One region of the Robinsoniella sp. RHS genome, then DNA from elsewhere that is predicted to be linked to it. Evidence: riboswitches for the same ligand, from Rfam matches in the RefSeq annotation. Region 1 holds a riboswitch; each other region holds the start of a gene.
The links. Region 1 has a riboswitch for cobalamin ahead of RHS_RS15685 (leucine-rich repeat domain-containing protein). Riboswitches for the same ligand answer to the same signal wherever they lie in the genome.

Region 1 (3,205 bases):
TCAGTAGTGTTGAATACCTTTGCGGTATGTATCGTCACCGTGTCAAAAACCTCTTCTGCTGAATGGCTGCTGACGCAGCTACCGGAAACATGATCAGAATTCTGGGTATGGCTGCAGCTGCAACTGCAACCGCAACCGCAGGAAACTAGGTCAGAGTTCTGCTGGGTATGGCCGCAGTCACAGGAATCTTGTCCTTCATCTTGTTCGGTATGGTTGTCACAGTAAAGTGGTTTAAGTTGTCTTTTCAGTTCAGGATTATCGATGCAGTGGCATTTGGCCAAATAATCCTTCTCAGATATCATAGATTGATCATTTCGATAGAGATTCAGAAGCCGGGCTGTATTGATTTTCATCCAGGGTTCAGAAAGTATTTTTGCATCTGGGTTCAATCTGCTGACCAGTTGGAACGCACTTTTTACTTTGCCCGGATAATCTTCTGCCCAACTAAGCAGTATTGTATCTGCATTTATTATCTGATCCTCAAAAAACTCACCAAAATTCTCAAGATAAATGGCACATCGCTTCACATCAGCAACCGTAATTTTTTGCTTGATCTGCGCAAGAGAACGGATCTGTGGATTTGCGCAGAACTTTGTAATATCAGATAATTTTCCAACACCGGAAGGTTCAATCAGGATAATATCCGGATGAAATTGATCCAGAAGGTCTTTCATGGCTTTTACAAAATCGCCGGAAAGACTGCAGCAAATGCAGCCTGCGTTCATTTCTTTTACCTGTACATTTCCATCTCTTAGCAGAGCCGCATCTACGCTGATATCCCCAAAATCATTTTCAATCAGAGCTGCCTTCTTACCTTGGAATCCTTCTTTTAGCAGTTTTTGAATCAATGTAGTTTTGCCGGCTCCTAAAAATCCTGAAACAATATATATATCGGTCATCGTTCTCCTCCTTTTTTCTGCTTCCTTGAAACCGGTACAGGCCAGTTTCTCTGTTATCATATATATTACCTGGGAAATTTATTTATTCATGGATGTTTAAAACTAATATCGTGAGGTTTTCATGACATAAAAAAGTCTTTTCAATACACTGAATATAATGTATCTCTGGTTCTAGGTTATAATATTTATCCCGGACATGGAACGAAATTAGTAAAGTGCCGGAAAGGTAAAGAGAATACTTCAGGAGGAAAAGGAAATGGAAAGAAATTTGGACCCATACGGAACCGGAACCCAGTTTAACTATAAGCAAAGCGTGCAGCCGGTTGAAGAAAAGAAAGAAAATATTATAGCAGGTATAGTAGGAGCATTTTTGGGAACTCTCATTGGTTTGTTATGTATCGTAGTAGTGGACCAGCTTGGATATATGGCATCTATCTCAGGTGTAGTGATGGGTGTGTGTGCGATAAAAGGATATCAGATGCTGGCCGGAAAGATGAGCTTGAAAGGAATAGTTATATCATCTGTTTTTATGATCTGCGTAGTCTATGTGAGCCAGCAGCTCAGTTGGGCAATAGATGCGGCAGATGTACTAAATATAGATGTTTTCAGTGCGTTCCGCCTTATTCCGGTCATGATCAGGCAAGGAGCTATAGACGGGGGGATTTACATAAAGGATCTCTGCATGTTATATGCTTTTACTGTATTAGGAGCAGTACCCACTATATGGAATACGATTAAAACAGTTACGAATAGAAATACTTTGTAAAATAATACTTAACTTCACACCCCTGGCTGCCGTAATGGCAGTCAGGGGTGCAGGAATATGTAATGAGATTGATTCCGTCTACCGGGTATGCTGAACGTAGAAATGCGGCAAGGACCAATCATCAGCTGATAGAACTTAAGCCGGGTGAGAAAAAAAGGTAACTTTGGAATTGGGGGTGAACGAGCTCTAAAAAGCTCTAAAAGAACTTTCCATGGCCAAAAACATTTGACTTTTAAATGTGTTTGAGATATTATGGTAAAATAAGAAGAAATTTAAGGATTGCGGTCATATTCCACAGATGATGTGGGATAAAATGTTAAAAGGGAAGCCGGTGAAAGACCGGCACAGTCACCTCTACTGTAACGTGGACGAAGAAACAGGATGCCATTGATATTGAAAAATATTGAGAAGGCGTTTCTGAGGATGAAGCGAAGTCAGGATACCTGCCGTAATGCCCAGCTTACTTTATTTCCGGGATGAGGAAATGAGTTTATTTTTGTGCAAAAATTTATATGTTATGAAAAGCCTTTCAGTCTATGTACAGAAGGGCTTTCTTTTTTAAAAGAGGGATACAAAGGAAAAGGGAGAGTAAAATGGGAAGTCAAGTACTTATTTATAAGGGAGGAAATGTCGGCTTTCGAGTATTTGGCATGCGGGAAGGAAAACAGTGCGCAGATAAAAATCTGAGTATTGGAACAATTTTTGATGAAGTTTCAGATCAGGCACTTCGTAATAAAATACGTCTGAAAACGGCAGATCTTTCTCCGAATATAAAGAAAATCGGGAAAAGAAGCTTTTACGGATGTACTTCATTATATAAAGTCAGCTTTGGAAATCTGGAAGTGGTGCAGGAAGAAGCATTTTGCGGATGCTCAAAATTAAAGGAAATATATTTTCCAGCTAGTACAAAGTCAATCAGAGATGGAGCTTTTAAAGAGTGTAAACGTCTTGAGTCAGTCACATTTGAACCAAGCAGGGTGAATTTTATCATACCAAGAGAATCATTTTATCAATGTCAGAATCTCACAAAACTTATACTGCCAAGCAAAATAAACCGTATTGAAGAACGAGCGTTTTATAAATGTATGAATTTATCAAAACTGCATTTTCCGGTTACATTAGAATCTATTGGTCGTGAGGCGTTCTATCAGACGGGCTTTACGATGCTGAAGCTTCCCCGTAACCTGAGGGTCTTAGAAGACAGCGCATTTTTTAAGTGCAATCAGTTAGAGTATGTGTTATTGCCGGAATCCCTAAAGAAGATTGGCAAATGGGTATTTCATGGATGTAACCGGCTGAAAATACTGGAGATCCATCATGATCCGGATGAAATTGGGGATTGGATTATTAATAAAAGTGCTGTTATACGATGTAAAAGGGGTAGTAGAATGGATGAATACTGTGATAAATTTGGGTTTACACGGGAATACTGCTAAATATTGTAAAAAAATTACAAATAGTATAAAAATATTACATAAAAACACTTGTATAATAGTATAGAATACTTATTATATTCAAGATATTGGAGAACTATGTTCTT
Region 2 (3,205 bases), on a different contig from region 1:
AAATATACAATCCTTTTCGTACCTTTTTCTATATAAAACAGGATACAAAATCCCGTAAAATTCCTCATGGATAAATAGCCGTACAGGAAAACCGGTACGGCCACTTTTTCTTAACCGCCTATCATAAAAATGATAAGCATTTGATTCATCGCTTGTCCCTCCCTTCTGACTTTCAAAATACAGCGGTTATATTTAAGAAAAGCACATCCTGATTTATGAATTAACATACATGCATACAAATATTGTTTTAGAATTGAATTCAATTTTGGCAAATTGGAAATATTCGTAGAGAAATCTACTTGATTTATGATCTTTGACTGCCCTGTGGGCAGGTGATTCGTGGTGTAGGATATGGTTTCTTTCCGCTTGTGGTTTATTATATCACATATTTTTCATAATTGCAATAGTTTTATTTTTATACATCTCATATTGCATATTTATTGTTTATTCTGCGGTATGTTGCTTTTAAGCAGACATATATCGGTGCATAACCATACAACAAAAAGTGGCAGACATTTACTGCGCAGCTTCATCGTATTTTTTCTTCATTTTACTGGCTTTATCTGCCGGAAAAGTCAAGATATTTTATTGACTTTTATAACTGTACATGGTAAAATTTTGTCATAATTGAATATCGACAGGTGCTGCTTTATAAGCAGAGAATAGGAAAGTCGGGTGAAATGCCCGCACGGTCGCGCCGCTGTATAGGAATAGTATTCGTTCATAATGTCACTGTTAGAGAATGGGAAGACGAACTGATATGTTAACGCCTGAGTCAGAAGACCTGCCTGCGATAAGAGATTTACACATAGTTACGAACGATGGCTAGGTGTGCCCAGATTATTTTGTCGATGTCCATAGATATCTATGCCCGTCTTCAAGATTTTCTGACCATACGCCTATCTTCTAAACTAATTTGAAGATCAGGCGATTTTTTTATGTAGGAGGAAAGAAGAATGAGTTTGAAACAAAGAAAACTGGTTGTTTTAGCCGGCGCATTTGCATTAGCTTTTGGTATTGCTCCTGTTGCTAATGCAATGCACATTATGGAGGGGTACCTCGCACCTACATACTGTATTATCTGGGGTGTGTTATGTGTTCCTTTTTTAGTAGCAGGATTTTTTTCCATTAAAAAAACCCTTGCTGAACACCGCAAAGTGTTAGTAATCCTTGCGATTGCAGGCGCATTTGCATTTGTATTATCATCTTTAAAGATTCCATCCGTAACAGGAAGCAGTTCTCATCCAACCGGAACAGGACTGGGAGCTATCTTATTTGGACCAAGCGCTATGAGTATCATTGGTATCATCGTCTTATTATTCCAGGCGATTCTGCTGGCACATGGCGGCCTTACCACATTAGGCGCCAATACTTTTTCTATGGCAATCGCAGGTCCTTTCCTGGCATTTGGTATCTACAAACTGTGCCGGAAGTTTAACGTAAATAAATTGGTATCCGTATTCCTGGCAGCATGCCTTGGAGATTTATTTACTTATATGATTACATCCTTCCAGCTGGCAATTGCGTACCCTTCGGAGGTTGGCGGATTTATGGCTTCCCTTACGAAGTTCATGGGTATTTTCGCTGTTACTCAGGTTCCACTTGCTATTATCGAAGGTATTATTACAGCTGTCGTTATGATTGGTCTGGAATCTTATGCCAAATCTGAATTAACAGATCTTGGTTATTTCAAAGGAGGTGTGGTTAATGGGCGGTAAAGGAAAAACAGTCATTATCCTGCTTTTAATCTGTGTATTGATCGCCGTAGTACCTCTGGCATTAAATAAGGACTCAGAATTCGGCGGTGCTGATGGCGCTGCTGAAGAAGCAATCACTCAGATTGACCCTAATTATCAGCCTTGGGCATCTCCTCTTTTAGAGCCACCGGGCGGAGAAACAGAAAGTCTTCTCTTCTGTCTGCAGGCTGCTCTTGGCGCGGGTGTATTCGGTTATTGCATCGGTATGCTGCGTGAACGCACAAAGCATGCAAAAAAAAGAGAAGAGAGAAAAGGAACTTTGAGTAAAGCAAAAAAGGCCAAAGCTTAAATTACTGGGTTCTCCTAAATACTACATATTGGGAAGGTTAATAAAATGATTATCATCGATAAGCTATGTTATACTTCAAAATTAAGGTACACAAATGCTTCAGTTAAAACAGCTCTTGCAATAATTACACTTCTGTTTTGTGTAATAGATCGTTCGATTGCACTTTCTGTCTGCATTTTATTTGCAATGGGATATCTCACCATACACGTTGGCGGGATATCCCCTTCCCATTATATCAGGCTGATGCGAATACCGCTTATCTTTTTATTTTTAAGCACCATCGCCATTATTATCAACTTTTCAAAAACCCCACTCTCAGCATTTGCTATTCCGGTGGGGAATATCTTTATCACAAGCAGCCGGTCTTCCCTGCTATTTGCGGCACAGTTGATTCTTACTGCTTTGGCAAGTGTTTCCTGTTTGTATTTTTTATCCCTTTCCACACCCATTACAGACATTCTGACGGTTTTTCGTAAAATCCATTGTCCTGAACTATTAATAGAGCTGATGCTGCTCATTTACCGGTTTATTTTCGTATTATTAGATATTGCCGATTCCCTGACCTGTGCACAGCGCTCCCGTCTTGGAAATGTAAATTTAAAAACATCCTGCAGATCTATGGGCAACCTGATCTCAGCATTATTTATCCGTGCTTTCAAAAAATCTTCCTTTTTATTTGATGCAATGGAGTCCCGCTGTTATGACGGTACAATCCATGTACTGGAAGAAAATTATCCTGCAAAGAAAAAACATATTATTTATTTGATCGTATTTGAACTGACTTTGATTATCATATCCGTGATACTGCGTATCTGCGGATTACATATATAGAGGAGAAAACTTATGAATGATATTATCCTTAAAGCTGAAAACGTATGTTATGCCTATGAAGATGGCAATCAGGCATTGAAAGGAATCAACCTTGAAATTCGAAAAGGAAGAAAAATCGCATTTATGGGGGCAAATGGTTCCGGTAAATCCACTTTTTTTCTGTGTCTGAACGGCATACACCGCCCGCAAAGCGGAACAATGTACTTCTATGGATCGCCCTATGACTACAGCCGCAAAGGCCTGTTAAGTCTTCGAAGTAAGGTAGGCATCGTATTTCAGGATCCGGATAATCAGCTGTTCTCCGCCAGCGTATACCAGGAAATATCTT
Region 3 (3,205 bases), on a different contig from region 1:
GCAGATAGATTACTTCCAGTTCACTTTCCTGTTTTTTCAGAATGTCCAAATGATCCGCACTCAGGTCAATCCCGGTCATAGGGCTTACCGGTACCGTAATGGTACAGGATGCCTGCATATCTCTATAACTGGCTGTAATCTGTGCCACACCCGGACTTACAGCCGTTACCACTCCGCTTTCTACCGACACCACTTCCGGATCACTGGATGTCCAGTGGAGATTAACTGGAAAATGAGTTTGTTCCGGCTCCACTGCCACCTGCAGCTCTTCACTTTCATTAATCATAATCTCTTTATCTTCTGTCAGCATTTTTATAGCAGTTACTTCACCAATCAATGTTTCTTCCAACATTTCTGATGTCTCATCTACCACATTTTGCTCTGCTCCGATATTCCTCATGACCTGGTTCGCCTGATTTACCATCTGGCTGATCTTTGGGTCATTCAGCAACGCTTCCCTATTTGCTGCAGAATTTATACTGGCAAGCAGATATGTCAGACGGTCTTTGTCTGCTACCAGATAATAATCATCAATATCCCCACCACCCATTGCACCGGAGCCGCCGATCTCAGAACCATATCCTACCGTGAACTGTACGCGTACCACATCTCCATCTGACAGATAAGTATCCGCAAATCCTACATTTGGGAATACATTATTCAGACAATACATCCAGCCGCTCATACGGCTAAAATTAAATTCTCCCAGTTCTCCGTCAATAAAAGCAGTTGGATCAAAGGCATTGCGCACTTCATCAACAGTTGCCACCGTAGGCTCTAAAGCCGCATCCTCCAAAAATCCAGATGGAAGATTCTGAATTTTAGATAAATAAAAGCCGGTATCCAGGCTCCCCGTATATACCATATCAAATCCATTTTTTTGAATCAGCCGCTGGAGTACACGAACGGAATTCTCACCTTCATATACCGGTACCAGAACCGGTTCAATCAGATAATCTTTTGAAATCGTGAAAAGTTCGATATCAAAAGCCGCATATCCTATACAATCGCCTTTATCTGCCGCCTGATAGGTAAAATGATATTGAATCTCATTTTCTGCTTTGTCTGCCTTAAATCCCCTGACAATAATAACGTAGCTGCCATCTGGCTTTCCTGTCATATTCAATAAATAGCTGGTCTTTTTCTTATCATTCCAGCTCACCTTCAGTGCTTCTCTGTCATTGGGCATATCTTCATTGTACAGAAATGCCTCTGAATCCACTTTGTTATCTCCGCTGTCCCTTGCCCAGACATCAAATGTTCTTTTGCTTGACCGCTGGATAAAACCATCCTGTAAAGTCGTTTTCAGCATGATTACTTCTTGCTGACCGGAACCTGTTTCATCCGCCCGAACAATCATTACCGGAATATCTGTTATCAACAGCAGCATGACAATCATCCAAACGAAAAATTTCTGAATCACTTTTTTCTCCCTCATTTCATTTCCTCCTGAATTATGTATCATATTTTTTTACACAAAAATAAAAGCCTTCCTGTGTGTAAACAGAAAGGCTTTTATATTATAATCAAATCGGATTCCCATCCTCTTTATTCCATCATTCTAATGCACCAAACATTAAATCGCGGTATAAAAACAAATCTGCTTCCTCATCCCGGAAATACAGCAATCTGTTTTTACGGCAGGTATCCTGACTCCGCTTCGACCTTAGAAACGCCTTCTCAGCAGCTATCTGTACAGCGCCAATGGCATATTGTTTCCTCGTCCACGTTACAGTAGAGGTGACTGTGCCGGAATTGAACCGGCTTCCCTATTATCACTTTCATGGCAGATTCTGAAAAACTGCATGAAAAATGACCGCAATTAATATTTTGTTTATGAAATAATACTATCTCATTGATATGGGAAAGTCAATGAATTTCTTTGGATAATTGGTATCTTTTTTATATTTTACCTCCAAAACTATAAAAATATTTTTCTTTTAGCAGCTTCATTTAAGAACATTTCTTATTTAGAAAATCAGCTAATCCATCTATATTTTTATATAGTATTTCATTTTTCTTAGGCTCCAGTTTCGACACCATGGCTGTTAATTTTTTATCGAAAAATCCCATTTTATGTTGACGAAGTTCACCTCCCATATTTACTGTTTTTTCAGCATGCTTTCGCAGCGAAGCGGGGAAATTTTTGATGAAGAACCCACTTTCCTGATCAGGTGTTGTACAGCACATAAATAAAATAATATTTTTTGTAAGCAGGCTTTGCAGATTCTGTTCACAAAAAACTTTTACTTCTTTTTGTATTTTCCCTATGTATATGGATCCGCCGATGATAACCCAGTCATATTGCTGCAAATCGACGGATCCGGCTTCTTTTAAATTTATTGTTTTTACTTCCTGGTTCAGTTTATCTTTGAGATAGTTGCTACAATCCTCTGTACATCCATATTTACTTGCATATAGTATCAATATTTTCATACACTTACTCCTATACACTTATTTTTTAGTTGTTGGTTTTTGGTTTTTGCATATACTTAACACTGTTAATTTAATTTATATCGTTATCATATCCTATTATTATCTATTTGTCAATAAGGCCTGCAAAAATTTTATTTTGATACTTTTAGTCACTACATACAAAAACTGCACGATCCGAACCGCAGAGAAAGAATTCAAATATGGATATCACCATAGATTGATTCATCATTTCTCTGCAGCCAGATCGTGCAGTCATATTTTAATTGTTTTAATTGGAATTTCGTGTTAAAATTTTATTTTTTGTTACTATTTATAACTTTCACTCTTACCGTTTTCTTCTTTCCATTTGACGTACGGATAATAATCTTACATTCTCCTTTTTTCTTTGCCCTTACTACTCCCTTAGAACCTACCGTCGCAACACTAGGATCAGAAGATTTAAATGTAACCTTATCTTTCGCCGTAATTGGTTTAAGTGTTACTGCTAATTTTGCCTTTTTACCTTTTTTCAGCTCAAGCTTTTTCATATTAACAGAAATAGAGGACACTTTCACCTTGCTTTTCTGTACGGTTACTTTACAGGTTGCTTTGGCTCCATATTTTGTAGTTACGGTAATTTTCGTATTTCCAGGTTTCTTCGCTGTTACTTTCCCTTTGTCCGATACCACCGCATATTTTTTATTGGAACTCTTCCAGGAGACCACTTTATCCCCTGCTGCCAATCCAGATACCTTAAGCGTCACCCGCTTTTTTAACTGTAATGGTAATT
Region 4 (3,205 bases), on a different contig from region 1:
GGTTCAAAGTGCGGTGCTGGGTCCAGAAAAACAGGGTTCCCAATAATATTACAGGTGCGATGAACAGCAGCTTTTCCCATTTTGCACCTGCCAGGCTTCCCATCATCCAGTAAGTGACGGTCTGGATTTTATCTTTGTCATTAACCAGATAGACGATGAAATTAGAAAATGCAGAGCAGACGGCACTTAATGCCATACCTGCTAAAAGCAGTTTTACAGAATTTGCCCGTCCTCCTATATTTGCTATCATCACCACTGCTACCGAGATGCCAAAAGCCCCCAGAAACGCCATAATCCCCACTGTATTTGCTCCGAAAGCAACTCCCACCCCCAGCATAATCGACAGAGTTGCACCAAGGGATGCACCGGATGAAATTCCCAGCACATAGGGATCCGCCAGCGGATTTTTCACAATCGCCTGCATAATTACGCCGCAGACGGAAAGCCCCATTCCCACCAGAAGTGCCAGCACCAGGCGGGGCATGCGGATAAACCATACCACGTCGTGAATTTTGCCGGAGCTCAGACTGGCTGCATCACCGATCCCAAAAAGTTTAAACATGACAATCTGATAAACCTCCCGGACGGTAATGCCAGTAGAGCCTATCGTGACCGCCGTCAGAATAGTAGCTGCCAATGCAGCCAGCAGCAAAATACATAGTGTGGCATAAGATGCCTTATTTTTCATGACTACCCCCTTGCGTACCGCAGCCGCTGCGATACGATTTTATTAAGGTAATTGCGGTTACTACCACTGTTAATCCTGATATAATTCCGGATACAGTGCCTTTCCAATCGCATTTAAGCCGTCAATTGTACGAATGCCGCTTGTATAAACATCGCTGAGATTCAGTGGGAATACCTGGCTGTCTTTTACTGCTTTCAGACTGCTGTAAGCCGGATTTTCCGTGATACTCTTTACCGCATCTGAACCTGCACCTTCTCCATATCCATCCATGTGGATCGTAAAAATAACATCCGGATCTAAATTTACAATATCCTCGGCGCTGATATCCTTTGCGGTATCCACCAGTTCTCCGCCCATTTTGGTTACCATATCCCCCGCCAGAGATGTTTTGTCGTAAATACTGATGGTGTCGCCGAGGAACTCTATAACCAGGACTTTTTTCTTCTCCTGGCCCTGTGTCGCTGTGGTTACCTTGTCTACGGACGCTTTCATTTCATCCACAAGTGCCTGGGCTTTGTCTTCTACATTAAAAATCTTTCCTACGGTCATAATATCCTGATATTCGTTGTCAACTGTTCTGTTTTCACTGATGTCATTGGAATTCAGCGCCATGTAGGTATTAACGCCATTCTCCTGCCAGTAATCCACGTCCCCCAGGGACTTGTCTGAAAAAGTGGATTTCCATGCCAGAATAAAGTCCGGTTCCAGCATAATGGCTGCTTCCTTGCTCATCGCTGCATTGGAATCCGTGAAATCATTAAATTCCTTATCTTTAATTTTGGCATAAGCCTCACGCAGAGACGGCGAAATATCATCTTCGCTCACTCCAATAATAGAAATAATATTATCTTCCAGCCCAAGTGCCAGCATTGTCTCAACGGAATTCTGCCATGCCGTAATTACTTTTTTCGGTGCTTCCGTAAAGGTCTCTTCCACTGGTTCTTTATTAAAATTGAAAGTACTGATTGTCACCGGATAATGGTCTGTCTCTGATTTTGATGCTGACTGCGCTGCTGTTTCAGATTCACCGGATACATCTGTAGAACCTTCTGAAGACTCTCCCGCTTTATTATCGGTCTGTGCCGCAGTCTCTGTCTCCGTTTTTGCCTCTGTTTTCGCCTCTGTAACAGCTTCTGTTTTTGCCTCTGTCTGCGCCTGCGTTGCTGCCGTACTATTTCCTGATCCACAGGCTGTCAATACTCCCATTAAGCCTGCCAGTGCGATAACTGCTAATTTCTTTTTCATCTGAATTTCTCCTTTGTTTTTATTTATACCACCGCATATCCCATATTTTAAAAAGAAAATACTTATCTGTTTTAAACAAAAAAAATGCCCGCGTAATCGCAGACATTTTGTTAAAAGCCACATAAAATATTCAGAAATCCGGGCAAACTTTATCTGATGGCCCTGACCGGAGTGTCTCTGAAAAATAATTGCACCATTCACCCCTCTTAACTGGACAGATCAGTCAGAGTTCTGTAGATACAAGCATTTTTCAGACACACTCAAAGAATATTGATGGACTTATTTCTCTGTATATGGAATGGATACTTTCTGCGGAAGATACCAACCCTATATTAAGCAGGTTTCCTGACTTATGGTTATAACGCAAAGACATGCCTTCTCACAAAAATGCAATGGCTCTCTATGGCTTTGCTCACCAATCACAGTGACCGGATCGTTTAGGATTCTACACCTAATTCCCTTTTACCCCACATGCAGCGGGCACTTAATATTTTATGCTTGTACATTCTACACCCTGTTTTGATATAAAGTCAACCGTTAATTGCAGTATTGATAACTTTTGTTCTTTCGTACATTCCAACATACCCCACAGTTTCTTCATACAACGCCCGAAGGCTTTCTAATTTCCAGTCTTCCGTTGACCCGTTCCCCATGGTAACCATTAAGCGTCCATCTTCCCGCCAATAGGCATCCAGAAGATACCTGACTTCCTCTCTCACCTCTTCCGGTGTTCCAAAAGGTATCGTCTGCTGCACATCGAATCCCGCAAGAATACAAATCTTGTCTCCGTATAAGGCTGCAATCCTTTTTTCATCCATGGTATATTTTTGTATGGGATGAATGACATCCAGCCCAATTTCAATAAACTCCGGAAGAAACAACTCAATGTTTCCGCAGGTATGAAGCCAGAAATGGGTACCAAGTTCATGGGCCTTCCCGAATATCTGCTGATAATAGGGTTTAAAGAATTCCCGGAAGATATCCAGTGAAAAAAACGGGGAGTTTTGTGTTCCCAGGTCATCTGAGACAAAGAATCCGTCGATTTTCATCTCCGTGCAGGCTCTCTCCATAATCCGTATATAGAAGTCCGTCAGTTTTTGATAGAGGCGGTGGATTTCATCGGGGTATAAATAAAAATCCATCAACGCATTTTCCATGCCCCGCAGCGACCAGTGGCGTTCAAATAATCCATACCACCATCTTGCCAGGGTATATCGTTCTCCGGAGGGCTTCTTCTCCGGGATCAGCCCAGGATACTCTGGATCCGGAAAT

Region 2: another riboswitch for cobalamin. It lies ahead of RHS_RS08595 (energy-coupling factor ABC transporter permease); the one in region 1 lies ahead of RHS_RS15685 (leucine-rich repeat domain-containing protein).
Region 3: another riboswitch for cobalamin. It lies ahead of RHS_RS04505 (Ig-like domain-containing protein); the one in region 1 lies ahead of RHS_RS15685 (leucine-rich repeat domain-containing protein).
Region 4: another riboswitch for cobalamin. It lies ahead of RHS_RS20190 (ABC transporter substrate-binding protein); the one in region 1 lies ahead of RHS_RS15685 (leucine-rich repeat domain-containing protein).

The regions. Positions count from the first base shown of each region.
Region 1 is NZ_JNGB01000032.1:94,810-98,014, forward strand. Features, by position in the region: gene RHS_RS15675 (GTP-binding protein) at 1-899, opposite strand, end outside; gene RHS_RS15680 (hypothetical protein) at 1,156-1,665, shown strand; cobalamin riboswitch at 1,931-2,131, shown strand; gene RHS_RS15685 (leucine-rich repeat domain-containing protein) at 2,259-3,101, shown strand.
Region 2 is NZ_JNGB01000016.1:36,858-40,062, forward strand. Features, by position in the region: cobalamin riboswitch at 623-807, shown strand; gene RHS_RS08595 (energy-coupling factor ABC transporter permease) at 957-1,718, shown strand; gene RHS_RS08600 (energy-coupling factor ABC transporter substrate-binding protein) at 1,708-2,046, shown strand; gene cbiQ (cobalt ECF transporter T component CbiQ) at 2,092-2,877, shown strand; partial or broken gene RHS_RS08610 (energy-coupling factor ABC transporter ATP-binding protein) at 2,890-3,205, shown strand, end outside.
Region 3 is NZ_JNGB01000005.1:23,253-26,457, forward strand. Features, by position in the region: gene RHS_RS04505 (Ig-like domain-containing protein) at 1-1,438, opposite strand, end outside; cobalamin riboswitch at 1,622-1,836, opposite strand; gene RHS_RS04510 (flavodoxin domain-containing protein) at 1,954-2,436, opposite strand; gene RHS_RS30085 (Ig-like domain-containing protein) at 2,730-3,205, opposite strand, start outside.
Region 4 is NZ_JNGB01000063.1:19,422-22,626, reverse strand. Features, by position in the region: gene RHS_RS20195 (iron ABC transporter permease) at 1-688, opposite strand, end outside; gene RHS_RS20190 (ABC transporter substrate-binding protein) at 758-1,933, opposite strand; cobalamin riboswitch at 2,251-2,436, opposite strand; gene RHS_RS20185 (uroporphyrinogen decarboxylase family protein) at 2,464-3,205, opposite strand, start outside.